Regions from separate parts of the Thermaerobacillus caldiproteolyticus genome, predicted to be linked through region 1. Evidence: riboswitches for the same ligand, from Rfam matches in the RefSeq annotation. Region 1 holds a riboswitch; each other region holds the start of a gene.
What was found. A riboswitch is a leader RNA that binds a small molecule or an ion and turns the genes downstream of it on or off. The one in region 1 is predicted to bind S-adenosylmethionine.
Positions count from the first base shown of each region.

Region 2: it holds a riboswitch for S-adenosylmethionine, as region 1 does, so the genes downstream of both, ISX45_RS07700 (methionine ABC transporter ATP-binding protein) here and ISX45_RS01830 (methionine biosynthesis PLP-dependent protein) in region 1, are expected to answer to the same signal.
Region 3: it holds a riboswitch for S-adenosylmethionine, as region 1 does, so the genes downstream of both, ISX45_RS18100 (YezD family protein) here and ISX45_RS01830 (methionine biosynthesis PLP-dependent protein) in region 1, are expected to answer to the same signal.
Region 4: it holds a riboswitch for S-adenosylmethionine, as region 1 does, so the genes downstream of both, ISX45_RS16740 (acyl-CoA dehydrogenase family protein) here and ISX45_RS01830 (methionine biosynthesis PLP-dependent protein) in region 1, are expected to answer to the same signal.

Region 1 is NZ_CP064060.1:338,272-342,079, forward strand. Features, by position in the region: gene ISX45_RS01820 (3-hydroxybutyrate dehydrogenase) at 139-915, shown strand; gene ISX45_RS01825 (hypothetical protein) at 1,070-1,291, shown strand; SAM riboswitch class I at 1,475-1,587, shown strand; gene ISX45_RS01830 (methionine biosynthesis PLP-dependent protein) at 1,665-2,768, shown strand; gene metC (cystathionine beta-lyase) at 2,773-3,808, shown strand, end outside.
Region 2 is NZ_CP064060.1:1,569,722-1,573,529, reverse strand. Features, by position in the region: gene ISX45_RS07705 (methionine ABC transporter permease) at 1-260, opposite strand, end outside; gene ISX45_RS07700 (methionine ABC transporter ATP-binding protein) at 250-1,263, opposite strand; SAM riboswitch class I at 1,461-1,569, opposite strand; gene ISX45_RS07695 (NAD(P)H-hydrate dehydratase) at 2,106-3,641, shown strand; gene pdxR (MocR-like pyridoxine biosynthesis transcription factor PdxR) at 3,655-3,808, opposite strand, start outside.
Region 3 is NZ_CP064060.1:3,598,738-3,602,545, forward strand. Features, by position in the region: gene sat (sulfate adenylyltransferase) at 1-447, opposite strand, end outside; gene ISX45_RS18090 (sulfate permease) at 498-1,571, opposite strand; gene ISX45_RS18095 (phosphoadenylyl-sulfate reductase) at 1,586-2,290, opposite strand; gene ISX45_RS18100 (YezD family protein) at 2,405-2,521, opposite strand; SAM riboswitch class I at 2,741-2,851, opposite strand; gene ISX45_RS18105 (peptidoglycan-binding domain-containing protein) at 3,247-3,510, opposite strand.
Region 4 is NZ_CP064060.1:3,326,925-3,330,732, forward strand. Features, by position in the region: gene ISX45_RS16735 (MetQ/NlpA family ABC transporter substrate-binding protein) at 1-90, opposite strand, end outside; gene ISX45_RS16740 (acyl-CoA dehydrogenase family protein) at 166-1,380, opposite strand; SAM riboswitch class I at 1,616-1,735, opposite strand; gene ISX45_RS16745 (transaldolase family protein) at 2,110-2,382, shown strand; gene ISX45_RS16750 (trans-sulfuration enzyme family protein) at 3,047-3,808, shown strand, end outside.

The DNA.
Region 1 (3,808 bases):
TGTTGAAACATGTCACCGATGTGCGTGATTACATTGACTTTATTTTTGGAGAATTTGTTGCGAAATGAAGGTTTTTTCAACAGGTATGTTAAAACCCGTTTATAGTAGAACATTCATGATAAGAAGGGAGATATGGATGTGGTCAACAGTCGAGTGGCGGTCATCACAGGAGCCGCGAGGGGAATCGGATGGGAATTGGCGAAAAAATTTGCTGAACATGGTGCGAAAGTTGCTTTAATAGATTTACATCAAACTGCGGTAAATGAAGCGGTAGAACTGTTACGATGTGAAGGAACGGAAGCGTTGGGGGTGGCGTGTGATGTAACATCAGAGGCTCAATTAAAAGCGGCGATTGATCAAACTGTGCAACAATTTGAACGCATCGATATTTTCATCAATAACGCTGGATTACAATATGTTTCCATGATTGAAGAGTTTCCAACAGAAAAATTTGAACAGCTAATTCGCGTGATGCTCATCGCTCCATTCATGGCTATCAAGCATGTATTTCCTATTATGAAAAAGCAAAAGTACGGGCGGATTATTAATATGGCTTCCATTAATGGACTTGTCGGTTTCGCAGGTAAGGCAGCGTATAATAGTGCCAAGCATGGGGTAATCGGTTTAACAAAGGTGGCTGCATTGGAGGCAGCTCCTTATGGGATTACTGTTAACGCATTATGCCCAGGATATGTGGACACCCCCCTTGTTCGTAATCAACTAACAGATTTAGCAGCAACGCGCAATGTGCCTTTAGAAAAGGTATTAGAGGAAGTAATTTATCCGCTTGTTCCACAAAAACGGCTATTAAGTGTGGAAGAGGTGGCGGATTACGCTCTTTTTTTAGCGAGTGAAAGGGCAAAAGGCATTACTGGGCAAGCTGCGGTGATTGATGGGGGATATACAGCACAGTAATCTATCGCCTCTTTTCGTCATAGAGAAGTTCAAAATAAAAGAAATTTATACTAGGAGCAGTTGTTGCCTGGGTCCTACTTCACACTGGGGTGTTTGTTATGAAAATGATTTTATAAGTAAGATAGATTAGCTTTCAAAACTTGGGGAAACTGTTATGGAACGTGTTTCAACGATTAAGAAAGGGGACAAAGTTGTTCCTTCTTTTCTGGGAGACGCCATGGAAGATCTTTCTCCATATGGTGCGGCTGTATTAGGGGAAAAACTCTTTTTTATGGCAGGGATACACTCGAATTTTAACAATATGGATAATCCGATTTTGACAAGTACTTCAAACCTTGTTGATCTCGTAAAAGAGAATGAAGCGCAATTTTTTTGATAATTTATATAAATCAGCAAGTAAACGAATCGTATATCGGAAAAGAAAACTCACTGTTTGGAGCTTTCTACGCAGAATCATTCAGTATATAACGATGAATAAAAATTTTAAAAATTACTTGAAAAATTTGTGAGAATGAGTTACATTGTAAGAAAATCTGAAAAATGAATAACAGAAAACGGATTCTTATCAAGAGAAGCGGAGGGAACTGGCCCAGTGAAGCTTCAGCAACCAGCCAATGTTTTATTGGCCAGGTGCTAAATCCAGCGAATTGGTTTCAATTCGGCAGATAAGAAGAAGCACTTCGTGGAGTATGCAAAAAGTCTTCTTCTTAGAAGGCTTTTTTTATTTTACCGGAAAAGGGGAGAGAAGCATGGAGAAACTGGAAACATTACTGGCGCAGATCGGAAACAGAAGTGAGAACGTGACAGGAACGGTGAATCCTCCTGTTTATTTTTCCACCGCGTACCGTCATGAAGGTATCGGACAGTCAACAGGCTTCGATTATATTCGGACCGGCAATCCAACCCGGAAAATTGTCGAAGAAGCGATCGCAAAGCTGGAAGGCGGAGATCGCGGCTATGCGTTCAGTTCCGGGATGGCAGCGATTCAAACGATTTTAGCACTATTTGAAAGCGGGGATGAGTTTTTAGTTTCTGCTGATCTTTATGGCGGTACATATCGACTTTTCGAAAGAGGATGGCGAAAATACGGATTAGGTTTTCATTATGTAGATTTTCGCGACATACAATTAGTGGAGAATTTGATTACGGAAAAAACAAAAGCGATTTTTCTGGAAACCCCGACCAATCCATTAATGCAAGAAACAGACATTACAGAAGTAGCGCAATTAGCGAAGCGACACGGACTGCTTCTCATCGTTGACAACACGTTTTACACCCCGGTTATTCAACAACCGATTAAGCAAGGAGCTGATATTGTCATCCATAGTGCCACGAAATATTTAGGCGGCCATAACGATGTATTAGCTGGATTAGTTGTTGCAAAGGGCGAGGATCTTTGTCAACAGTTAGCGGAATATCATAATGCCATCGGTGCCGTTCTCTCGCCGTTTGATTCTTGGCTCTTGATTCGCGGCATGAAAACGCTGGCGCTGCGAATGAGACAACACGAGGAAAACGCACGAAAAATTAGCGAATTTTTAGCCGCCTGTGAAGATATTACGGATGTCTTGTATCCGGGACGGGGAGGGATGCTGTCGTTTCGCCTGCGCGATGAAGCGTGGGTTAATCGCTTTTTACAGAACTTACAAGTGATTACGTTTGCCGAAAGTTTAGGGGGTGTCGAGAGTTTTATTACATACCCAGCGACGCAGACACATGCCGATATTCCAGAAGAAATTCGCATTGCCAACGGCGTCTGTAACCGCTTATTGCGATTTTCCGTTGGCATCGAACATGTTGAAGATTTAATTGCCGACTTGTCGCAAGCCTTGGAAAAAATGAAAGAGGTGTAGCGAAGTGAAAAAAGAGTTCTCTTTTCAAACAAATTTGCTTCATAACAAATGGAAAGTAGATGAGCAAACCGGGGCGGTGAGCGTCCCGATTCAACACGCGTCGACATTTCATCAGGCCGATTTTGATACATTCGGCAAATACGATTACAGCCGTTCTGGCAATCCGACAAGGGAAGCGTTGGAAGAGACGATCGCAGAGCTCGAAGGAGGAGTGCGAGGTTTTGCCTTTTCTTCTGGAATGGCGGCGATTTCTACAGCGTTTTTATTATTGTCAAAAGGGGATCACGTCCTTGTGACAGAAGATGTTTACGGAGGCACGTACCGCATTATTACCGATGTACTAAGCCGGTTTGGAATCGAATATACGTTTGTTGATATGACCGATTTGCATGAAGTCGCTTCCCATATTCGTCCAAACACGAAAGTAATTTATGTGGAAACGCCGTCGAATCCGCTTTTAAAAATTACCGACATTCGCGGCATTGTTAAGCTTGCCAAAGCGAACGGCTGTTTAACATTTTTAGATAATACGTTTATGACTCCGGCGTTGCAGCGTCCGCTGGATCTAGGGGTTGATGTCGTTCTTCACAGCGCGACGAAGTTTTTATCTGGGCACAGCGATGTGGTGGCCGGGCTTGCCGTTGTCAAAGATGAGGGACTTGCTAATCAACTGTATAGATTGCAAAATGCCTTTGGTGCAGTGCTAGGAGTGCAAGACGCGTGGCTTGTGTTGCGTGGATTGAAGACGCTTCATGTCCGCTTGCAGCAATCTACACAATCAGCGTTGCAAATCGCTCGTTATTTAGCAGCGCATCCGAAAGTAGAAGAAGTGTATTATCCAGGGCTTTCTCACCATCCTGGTCACTCGATTCAACGCTATCAATCATCCGGATTTGGTGCAGTGTTATCATTCCGGCTAGCAGATGAAGAGGCGGTACGTACATTTGTGAAGCATGTGAAAATTCCAGTGTTTGCCGTTAGTTTAGGGGCAGTAGAATCGATTTTGTCGTATCCAGCGAAAATGTCGCACGCAGCGATGC
Region 2 (3,808 bases), 1.2 Mb from region 1:
GTAATGAGTTTGGTGAGCGGCAATAGCCCAACAAGCAAAATAACAAAAGGAATGGAACGAATCATATTTACGACAAATCCAAGAACGGATTTAACGGTCGTATTTTCTAAAAACAGACCGCGGTCGGTAACGAATAACAAAATTCCTAAAGGAAGTCCAGCTATAATCGCCACTGAAAGAGAAATGGCAACCATATAAAGAGTTTCCAAGAATGCTTTGTTTAGTTCAGGAACTAGATTCATAAGCGAATTAAGCAGCACTTGCAATGACCTCCAATCCTTTTGTTCTTAGGGAAATATAATCAATAGCTCGTTCAATTTCATCAGGGTCTCCTGTAAGTTCCATAATGAAAATTCCAAGCGGCATATCTTGAATGTACTCAATTTTTCCGTGCAAAATATTTCCTTTTACATTAAATGTTTGAAGCATATCAGAAACAACTGTTTCTTCGGCAATCTCACCTTTGAACTGAATTTTTACAATCGTTCCTGTACGTTTTTTCAGCAAATGGTCAGGAAGCTCAAATTGCAGAACGCTATTAATAAACGATTTTGTCAATTCTTCTTTTGGATTCGTAAAAATGTCATACACGGTTCCTAATTCAATTACTTTTCCATCCTGCATCACCGCAATACGGTCGCATATGTCTTTGACGACTTCCATTTCATGAGTAATTAAAACAATCGTAATTCCAAGTTCGCGGTTAATCTTTTTCAATAAGGCTAAAATCGATTTCGTCGTACTTGGATCGAGCGCTGATGTTGCTTCGTCGCATAAGAGGACAGTTGGTTCATTTGCAAGTGCTCGTGCAATTCCGACTCGTTGTTTTTGGCCGCCGCTTAGTTGGGAAGGATACGCATCTCGTTTATCAGCAAGACCAACCATTTCCAGTAGTTCATTCACCCGTTTCTCAATTTCGTCTTTTGACTTTTTTGCCGCTTTTAAAGCAAATGCGACATTTTCAAATACCGTTTTTGAACTAACAAGGTGGAAATGCTGGAAAATCATTCCGATCTTTAAGCGTGCTTGGCGTAATTCCTTGTCATTTAAAGTTGTTAAATCGACCCCATCGATGATGACTTGTCCCGATGTTGGGCGTTCTAAAAGATTTAAGCATCGTAAAAGCGTGCTTTTTCCGGCACCGCTATAGCCGACAATACCGAAGATTTCACCATTTTTGATCGTTAAAGAAACATTGTCCACGCCAATTACCTTATTCTTTTTAGATGAATACACTTTTACTAAGTTCTTTACCTCAATCATCGAATCCCTCGCTCCTATTTTTGTTTTTGTAATTTATAGATGGTGCACATCTTTTCGCGAATGAAGAGAAGAAGGCAACCAAGGATTAATGTTCATCTTATACAATAAGAGACTTTACTCTCCTTATGCATGAGCATCTTTTGTTAAGAAAAAATGCCTCTTTCATTCAGAAAGAGGCATCGGGTATCTATGTACACGACTTATCTTTCAGAATGAAAGTCATTCTGCAGGATTTGGCACCGTTCCTCTTATAAGGAGGTTGCCGGACGTCATAGGGCCTGTTCCCTCGGTCACTCTCGATAAGCGGTTGATCGTATTCAATTTTTACATAAATCATAATTCTAAAAAAAATGATTGTCAATATACGTTTTTCCGACTAAAGAAAAAGAAATCGCTTACAATCTTGGTGTATCATAGAAAAAATTTTTTAAAAGGAGTTTGTTATAAAGAATGAGTACGGATTCAAAAAGAGGGAAGCGCTCATCATTGATCAGAAAGATTAAAAGAAATACTCAGTCACAAAGACAAAAACATTTTTAAGGGGTAAATAGCAATTTCTATGTTATTCACATTTTCTTTGTATTCTTTTCGAATACCTCACAGCCTTTTTGGATTCTGAATGAAACGCTCGTTGAATAAGTAAAAATGGTATATTTTTTAAAGGTGTTTTACGTATAGGCGAAGAAGAATCTTAAAATAGAAAACGCTAGATAATTAGTAACTATGCAATTAAAATGACTTATATGATGAGATTAGAGTTTTTGGTAACCGACAAAAAATTTATATGAAATAATGGGTTAAGTATATATTGATTGGGGATTAAAATTTGCGAGGTGAACGTCATGCGCGTGGTTACTGCTTCAGAAATGTACGCAATTGATCGGTATACGATTCAACAAATCGGTATGAGCGAAGAATCATTGATGGAAAATGCCGGACAAGCTGTTGCGAGAATTTTGCGGGAACGAATTCATCCTACTCAGCGCGTCGCTGTTTTAGCGGGTACGGGAAATAATGGTGGGGATGGTTTTGTCATTGCGAGAGTATTAAAAAGTTATGGTTATGCAACCGATTTATGGTTGGTACCGCCAAAGGAAAAAGTAAAAGGAGCGGCGAAAAAAGCGCTTGAAATCTATGAGAATTCGGGATATGAAGTAAAGCATTACATAGGAAATGAGAAGGAATTTACCGAACAATTAAGTCATTATGACGTTATCGTTGACGCGTTGCTTGGAATTGGCGTAAAAGGAACATTGAGATCTCCATATAAAGAAATAATTGACAAGGTTAACGAAGCAGAAAGGCTTGTCGTGTATGCGATTGATGTGCCAAGCGGGATTTTTGCTGATGGGGGAGGAGTGGAGACGGCTATTCAGGCGGATGCAACGATCACGATTCAATATCCAAAGCTAAGTGCATACACGTTCCCAACAGCTGATTACTATGGTGAATTAATGGTAGTGGATATCGGTATCCCTCCGCTTTCCTTGGAAAAAAATGCTGGGTTTCGCAAGCTATGGAGTGAAGCAGATGTGGTAAGAACGCTGCCGACAAGAAAACGCTCGTCGCATAAAGGTACTTATGGAAAAGGTCTTGTCATTGGCGGTTCTCGAAATATGACAGGCGCTGTCACTATGACTGCAAAAGCGGCTTTAAGAAGCGGAGCTGGATTGCTGACAATGGCTGTACCGGATGACATTTATTCAGTTGTAGCAACACATGTTCCAGAGGTGATGTATTATCCGTGTTCATCGATGAACGGCTGTTTTACCGGTGAAATTGATTTTGTCCACTTGGATGTTGACGCAATTGCCGTAGGACCGGGCATGGGAAGAACAGCGGGGACGAAAAGCGTTGTCCAAAAGGTGCTATGTCAGGATGTTCCGGTCGTTCTTGATGCGGATGCGTTATATTACTGGAAAGATTATGTTTCCATAGTAAGAGAACGAAAACAAGCGACGATTGTAACGCCGCATCCTGGAGAAATGGCGCGAATGATTAATGTTTCCATTCGTGATCTCGAAAAAGACCGTTTTGCCATTGCGAAACAATTTGCGATGGACTATGGTGTCTACCTTGTGTTAAAAGGTCCTTACACCATTGTCACGACTCCAGATGGAAAGCAATACGTGAACACAACGGGAAATCCTTCGTTAGCAAAAGGCGGAAGCGGTGACGTGCTGACTGGCATCATTCTTGCGTTTATGATGCAGCACGCCGACATTCAGGAAGCAATTAGCAATGCCGTGTTCGTGCATGGAAAAGCAGCGGATGTGCTCATCGAGAGGGGGCATTCACCATTGGATGTGCTTGCCACAGATGTTATCGAGGCTATTCCGCAAACGCTTTTTCACTTATACAAAAAGGAATCGCTATGAAATGCGATTCCTTTTATTTGTTAGATAACCAAACTTTTTTCAAAAGCCTCACACCATCAATGATGTCTTTTTCGTTCATTCCGCCAAACCCTAATAATACATAGCTAGGCGGGGTTCCGCTTTTACCAAACCAATATTTCGCCGCTGAATACACTTTTATACCGGCT
Region 3 (3,808 bases), 480 kb from region 1:
AGGCCCGCCGACATACACGTTCGGTTTTTCAAATAATTTCTTTACGCCTGGATGATTTAAGTCATCGGTTTTGTAGACAAGGAGCGCTTCTTTTTGTTTATCCGGTTGATAAATTTCTTGAACCTCGATGACTCCGTATACGTCGCCATCATAAACAAGCTTTACCGTTTCGCCGACGGAGAGCTCTTTTGCCTTTTCTTCGTTGATGGCAAGCGTAATCGGAATGCTCCAAACGGTACCGTCAGCAAGGCGCATCGTTTCAACGACTGCATTGTAATCTTCTTTTCTTAAAAATCCGGTAAGCGGGCTATAGCCACCGATTCCGATCAGTTCAAGATCGCTTAGTTCTGCGTTGCTGAGCGGAATTTCTTTGTGAAGGGAGTCAATAGGATAATCGGGATTCCAACGGTTGATTAATGTTCCTCCATGTGGAATGCTTACGCTCATTTTTCATTCCTCCTAGTATATTATTCGTATTGGATAACTATGCTTTACTATTAAATGCCACTGCCATCTTCATATAAAGACCGATTTTCTTCGGCCATCGTTTTCTTTAAGCTGATGATGCCAAGAGTGGCAAGACAGACGCTAAAAATCGCTACGATCGTGTAAAGGTCGCTGTCTAGCAGTAATTTGACGAGACTGTAAGAAATAACAAGCGAAAAGATCGGTGAAATAAGCCAAACTTTTAATAATTGAATGACGACTCGTTTTTGCCAAATGTAAAATCCGGTTTTCGCCGTACCGATGCCAATGATGGCTGATGTCGCAATTTGTGTTAATGGTACCGGTAATCCAAAAATGGATGAGATGATGACGAGAATGGCACCGGTACCGGAAATAGCGATTCCTTCAAACGGAGAAAAGTTGGTAATCTTTTTTCCGTTCGTTTCAAGCACGCGCCTTCCTAGTAAAATGGCACCTAACGCAACGAACAATCCGCCGAAAATCGTTCCGTCTGTCACGGAAATTAATCCGGCACCGACTAGTGGCCCCACCGCATTAGCAACGTTGTTCATTCCGGCTGAAAATGCCTCGAAAAAGCCGGTAATAATGAGTAGTGTCATAAAACTTTTTTGCCACGTTCCTTGTTCGACTTGAGGATACTTTTTCTTGAGCTTTAAAAACCATTTGCCGACGACGAAGGTGAACGCGAACGCGATAATGGGAATGATCACCCAAATGGAAGCAATGAAAAGAAGTTTTTGCACGTATAAAGCTTGATAGGCGACTCCAACGCCGACAATAGAGCCAACAGTAATTTCGCTCGTTGATAAAGGAATGCCCATAATGTTCGCTGCAAATAAGGAGATTGCTGCAGCCGTTAAAATAATAATGACAATTTTAATCGTTAAAATGGATGAAGGAATAATGCCGGAGCCAATGGTTTTGACGACTTCACCTCCGCCGAGACTTCCAAGAAATACACCAAGGCCGCAAAGAAGAAGGGCGATATACTTTTGTTTAATTGCTCCGGACCCATAAGCAACTCCCATTGCGGCCGCCGCTCCGCTTGCCCCAATGTTCATCGCGAAGAAGAAGGAGACGATAAAAGCAATGGTGATTAACATGTTTTCGGCTCCTCCTATGATTCATGAAGACCGCATTCGATTTTTTCATGTCCGGCCCATCTTCCCGAGCGTAAGTTTTCTAAATCATAAACAGGGGAAGTGCATGGTTCGCAGCCGATGCTTGGATAGCCTTTATCATGGAGCTCGTTGTACGGAAGCTCATGCTTATGAACATAATTCCATACATCTTTCCATGTCCAATGAATTAATGGACATATTTTAATCGATCGGAATTTTTCGTCTTTGTTTAAATACTCGACATGTCGACGTGTGGACGATTGTTCGCGCCGCAAGCCAGAGATCCAAGCGGACACACCGGTTAATACTTCACGCAACGGCACGATTTTGCGCAATTCACAGCACTTATTCGGATTATGTTTCCACAATTCATCACCAAATTGTTTTGCCTGCTCGTCAAGTGATAAGTTTGGTTGTTTCATAATGATGCGAAGAGATGGATATTTCTTTTTTACTTTTTCAATCGTTTCATAAGTTTCACGAAAATGAAGCCCTGTATCAAGAAAGACGATTTCGGCATCCGGTTTTACTTTGGCGATCAAATCGATTAAGACGATGCCCTCAATACCGAAGCTACAGGCATATACGATATCATCTTGATAATGGTCATATGCCCAAGCCAAAACATCTAATGCTCCTTTTGTTTCATTGTCACTTGAAAATGACGGTTTTTCTTCGTCCCACGTATGATACGTTAACATATGTTGTTCCCCCTACATGTGATTGCTATAAAAAAAGGCGATCTTCCCCTCTATGGTTTGCATGCAAAAAAAGGGAAGCCGCCTCTAGTTTGTCTAGTCAGCGTACTTTTTAATTTATCTTAATCTTACTTTCTCGTTTTTTTCCAGCTGAATAATTTTACCGTCTTGAATAACAAGAGTAATAGAACCAAACTTCATGGAATCTAACATTTCCTTAATTTTTGTAAAAATGGTCTCGAGTTGTTGCTGATCGTTGCCCACAACAGTCCCTCCTTGCCATCTTGGCTTTTCTTATTGTCTAGCTCGGCAGTTAGCTCTTCTGAGTCCAATCGCTTTCACGCCCTGAAGCGCACGTGAAGAACAATAGGATCGAGAGAGAATCACACTGCCTTTGACTTTGATAATAAAAAAACTTTCCATTTCGGAAAGACTGAAGAGGTAACGTATTCTACCTTATCTCCCCAAAATGGTTCCCATTTGGCTGGATTTAGCACCTTGCTTCTGAAGAAGTAGGTTGCCGGGGTTCATTGGGCCAGTTCCCTCCGCCGCTCTTGATAAGTATGGAATTGACTAAAATTTTAACATAATTCTTTCAAAAGTCAACCCGAGTTTTTCGATAGGAATTATTTTTAGATAGAATAAAAAGGGAGGAGAATGAAAAAGAAACCGCCCTCTTGAAGCGAACATTGTGGCTATAAAGCCGCTGTTTCATACGTTTGATGAGAACGCTCACTTGTGCTGTAGTTCCATACGCATAAATTTTTCTTGTATTTGCCCTATAAATCCCGCAAAGCGGTATACATAGGTGGAAAGCGTCTCCGTTTGCTTTTCGTAGATGACATCCATACATTTTGGGGCAAAGCCGAGATGTTTTAATGCCCGCTGTAACATTGCGCCTTTGTCGCTTTAATTGATAATGGGAATTCCTGATGATGCAGCCGCTGTTTTACGATTTCTTAATGTTTCAGATCTGGCAATTCCATCAACGCGGAGACCGTACGCTTTGGAAAAGCCATAACCGCATCTTCTGTTTCTTCACCAAAAATGCCATTCGCTCCATACCTAGGAAGAGGGAAGACAAGGCGAATGAAATCTTCTTGAATTTTTTTCACAAAAGGTCTGTGATTTCTGATTTTTACAAGTAAATGTGATGATGCTCCTTTGACCTGTGGTTGCTTTACTGTTTTTTCGTCTCTTTGTTGGAATGTGTCTGTTTCCATCCTGAATACATCCATCCTATGTCACACTATAAAGACAAAAGGCGTCAACCGGATTGGTTCCTCGTTCTGGATCTAATGTGCGATGCGCGACAATGTGTTTCGTTGGATCGAGTCCGAAGATATGCATGGTGCCAGACATAAAGCTTGTGCGCCTCATAAAAAATTAATACGTTTCCTGTAACGGAGTTCCATCCCAATGAGCCGGGATTTCATGTTGGTTGACGATAAAAACTTGACATTTCTAATTTTTCGCTTGAACGCGTATTTCTGTAGTTGATATAATCTTTTGTCATTTCGT
Region 4 (3,808 bases), 750 kb from region 1:
ACTATTTGCTTTTTGAGTCAAGCTTGAGCATCCTGACAATATAAGAAATACTAGCGCAATAAACAAAAATGGTATTTTATATGCTTTCATTGCTCTTCCCCCTAAATGTGTAGTGCAAAATGGAAAATCTTGTTTTACATAAATGTCTTACTAAAAACAATAGATTTAATTGAAATTTTGTAATGCTTGTTTTGCGAGTAAAGAAATAACGGTATCATCCATTGGCGGATTATGGATTCCAGCTCTAACATCTCTATAGTATCGTTGCAGTGGGTTAGATTTTTGTAGACTTCTAGCTCCTACGATTCTCATCGCTAAATCAACGACTTTATTGGCACTGTTTACGGCAATATGTTTAGCTGCCGCTAATTCTCCACTCATTTCCATGCGTTTTTCTGGGTATGTATCCCACCGATGTGCGACAAAATAAAGAGTATGTCTTGCTTTTAATAGCTCTAAATCCATCTCGCCAATTTTTCTTTGAACCTCTGGAACATCTTTGATTGGGCTAGACAGACTATTCGGTTGATATTCAGAAGCAAAGGAAATGGCATAATTTCTAGCTGCAATCGCAATCCCAAGAAAGCATGCTGGAACATGAAGCAACCATGCCCTCCCTATATTGCCTTTCGATGATTCCAATTGATCCAATTCCACCAGTGAATCTTCTGGTAATTCCACTTGATCCAGTACAAGATCATCACTCCGCGTGCCTCGCATTCCAATCATATCCCAATTTTCTTCGACTTTAACCCCATTAAGGCGATGGTCAACTAAAAAAGATCCGACTTTCCCCGATTCTTGAATGGTGGCTGTAACTAATGAATAATCAAGAGCTATTGCCATAGATGAAAAGGATTTCCTTCCTGTAATCACCCATTTGCCATTTCTTTTGATCGCTACCGTTTCAGGTTTTCCGCCTCTTGTAGGACTTCCCGTTCCATTCTCTGTTGCCAATCGATTAATTAGCACTTTATTTTGTACAATTTCATGACACAGCCACTTAAATTTTTCGCTATCCCATGTTTGTCTTTCCCTTAGATCATAAATAACGCCAAGATGCCAACCGATGCATAAAGCTGTGGAAGCATCTCCCTGACTTAATCGCTCTTGCATAAGAAGAAATTCATACAGTGAAATTTCTTCTCCACCATATTGCTTAGGAACAGTAAGTGATTGGTAATTACAATCTTTTAGCTTTTGAAAATTTTCAAATGGAAACCTTCCTTCTTTGTCTATATTGTCAGCTTTTTCGTAAAATCGTTCAGCAAGCTCTGATGCTTGATGTAAAAGAAATTCTTGGCGTTCATTTTGTACAAATTTTCTTGATAACTCATCAGATAAATAAGAGGGGTAAGTTTTTTTACTTACAATGCTCAAAATGATTTCTCCTTTCTGGTATTTTTTATAGGCGTATCAAAGAATTTTTTGTAAAACATCTACATGCATTCAAGAATCTACTCTTTTTATCATTTTGTCCTCCTATCCTTATAATTTAATTTTATAAATTCTATATGAATACTAGGATTAAAGGCGCTGTTATCTCATATAGATTTAAAAAATGAGCAAATAGATAACCCTCTTCCGATGAAGAGGGTAACTTTATAGCGCTGACCTCTCATCTTTCAAGTCATCATATCAGATGACTTGTAGGATTTAGCACCTTGTCAAGCAATTTTGCTTGAAGGTTGCCGGGCTTCTTTGGGCCTAGTCCCTCCACCACTCTCGATAAGAGAAAATTAACTTAATATTCAGAGTTTTATCTAACAGTATATAGATGAATAAATATTATGTCAATGTTTTTTTATTTTATTTACTTTTTGGTCAGTTGATTGTTTGTTTGATTCTTTCTTCCGGATAATCTTCCTGAATGTCAATTAACTATTGAAGCTCTATAGCTCCCAATCAAGTTTGTTGATTTCATTGCAAAATAGCTGTTCTTCAGAAGACAAAATCAGTTTTTATGATGAAGTATCAAACATAAAGTAGTCCATAGTATTTTATAGGGGTGGTTAGAATGAGATTATATATTGATTCTGCAAATACAAAACAAATTCACGTTTATGTGAATATTTTCCGACTTCGGGTGTTACTACTAATGCTTCAATTATAGCCAAAGAAAATCAAACTTATTTAGATTTGTTAAAAGAAATTCGAACTATTTTAGGTAATGAAAAAGAACTGTTTGTTCAAGCTCTTGGCGATAAGGCTGAAGAAGTAGTGGCTGAGGCAGAATATATAATTGAACAAATTACTGGAAAAGTTATCATTAAAATTCCGGTTACTGATGAAGGTATTAAAACAACTAAAATATTAAAGGAAAAAGATCGATACATTAACGACAACGGTTTATACATCTTTTCAAGCTTATATTGCGGCTAGTGCAGGTGCATCTTTTCACTCCGTTTTCCTATGTTCGCATTTTTCATTCTGCGTTTCTAGCGGTGATCCAACTGTGGTTGTTCGTCATTTGTCATCCTTTTTTCTTCATGATTCATCCGCTCCTTGATTTACTTGTGTAGAGCAGTATAGACAAGGATCAGTGTCGGTTAAACATGTCGGAATTTCAAACTGAATTTATATAGAACTACCGATTTACTTTTTTTAAAAAAATTATATAATATCTATTAAGTTACGAAATGAAAAAAAGTTCTGTCAATTAAAAGAGAAATCCGTACCGACCAAAATACTAGCTAGTACTTGTATATGTATAAGTCGAGAGAATTCTTGGGAGTGATGTGAGAGTTCATTCAAGTAAATCGGGGTGATTGAAGCTTTATACTTATAAGAATGGCTACCATAAAGTTACCGTGAGATAATGGTAGAGTAGATTTTTACCATTATTTAAATCAAAGATGAGTTTCTTTATATTTTCATCGATTATTTCATTACGTATTCTGAGAAAAAGTGTAGAAATCTTGCAAAAAGCGGAACATTTCGGTTGACGCTAAATTCTTTGCCACGAAGATGGATTGGTATAGATCGGAGCTAACTGTGTTTATCGTCTAGTAGTTGAGTATTTAGAAAAGCAAAGGAGAGAGAGCAGATGAGCAAACGTGATAATCATGAAGAGTTGAACCTTGAAGGACTCCGAAACGAAACCTTGGTCGTACATGCTGATGATTGGGTAACCAATGATGGGGCAGTGGCTCCGCCGATTTATTACACAGCTACGTTTCGTGCCCATAATTCCAGTGAATTCGCAGAAATGGCGGGAACCCCTCGTCATCCGCGGTATTACACGCGTTATGGTAATCCAGTGCATGAGCGTGTAAAGAAAATTATGGCTGAGCTTGAAGGAACAGAAACCGCATTGGTCACTGGCTCTGGGATGGGAGCAATTGCTACGACCATTCTAGCTCTAGTCAGTGCAGGAGATCATGTGATTGCACAGACGCGGCACTATATGAGTACTGCTAAGATCATGGATGAGATGCTACCGCGATTTGGTGTTGAAGTGACTATCGTCGAACAGGCGGACATCAATGCCTTTGCTGAAGCGATACGTCCTAACACAAAGCTCATCATGGTGGAGACACCAGCTAATCCGACTTTGGTGTTGACGGATTTGGCTGCTGTGGTGGAGTTGGCGCGCCCGCATGGAATTATCGTCGTAGCCGATAACACGTTCGCATCGCCGATCAATCAGCGTCCTCACGATCTGGGAGTTGATGTAGTTATTCACAGCGCAACAAAATATTTGGGTGGACACCATGATTTGACAGCTGGTGTCATCTGCACCAGCGAGGAATTAGCTGAGCGTATTTGGCACACGCATATTTCAATTGGTTCGGTTCTCTCTCCAATG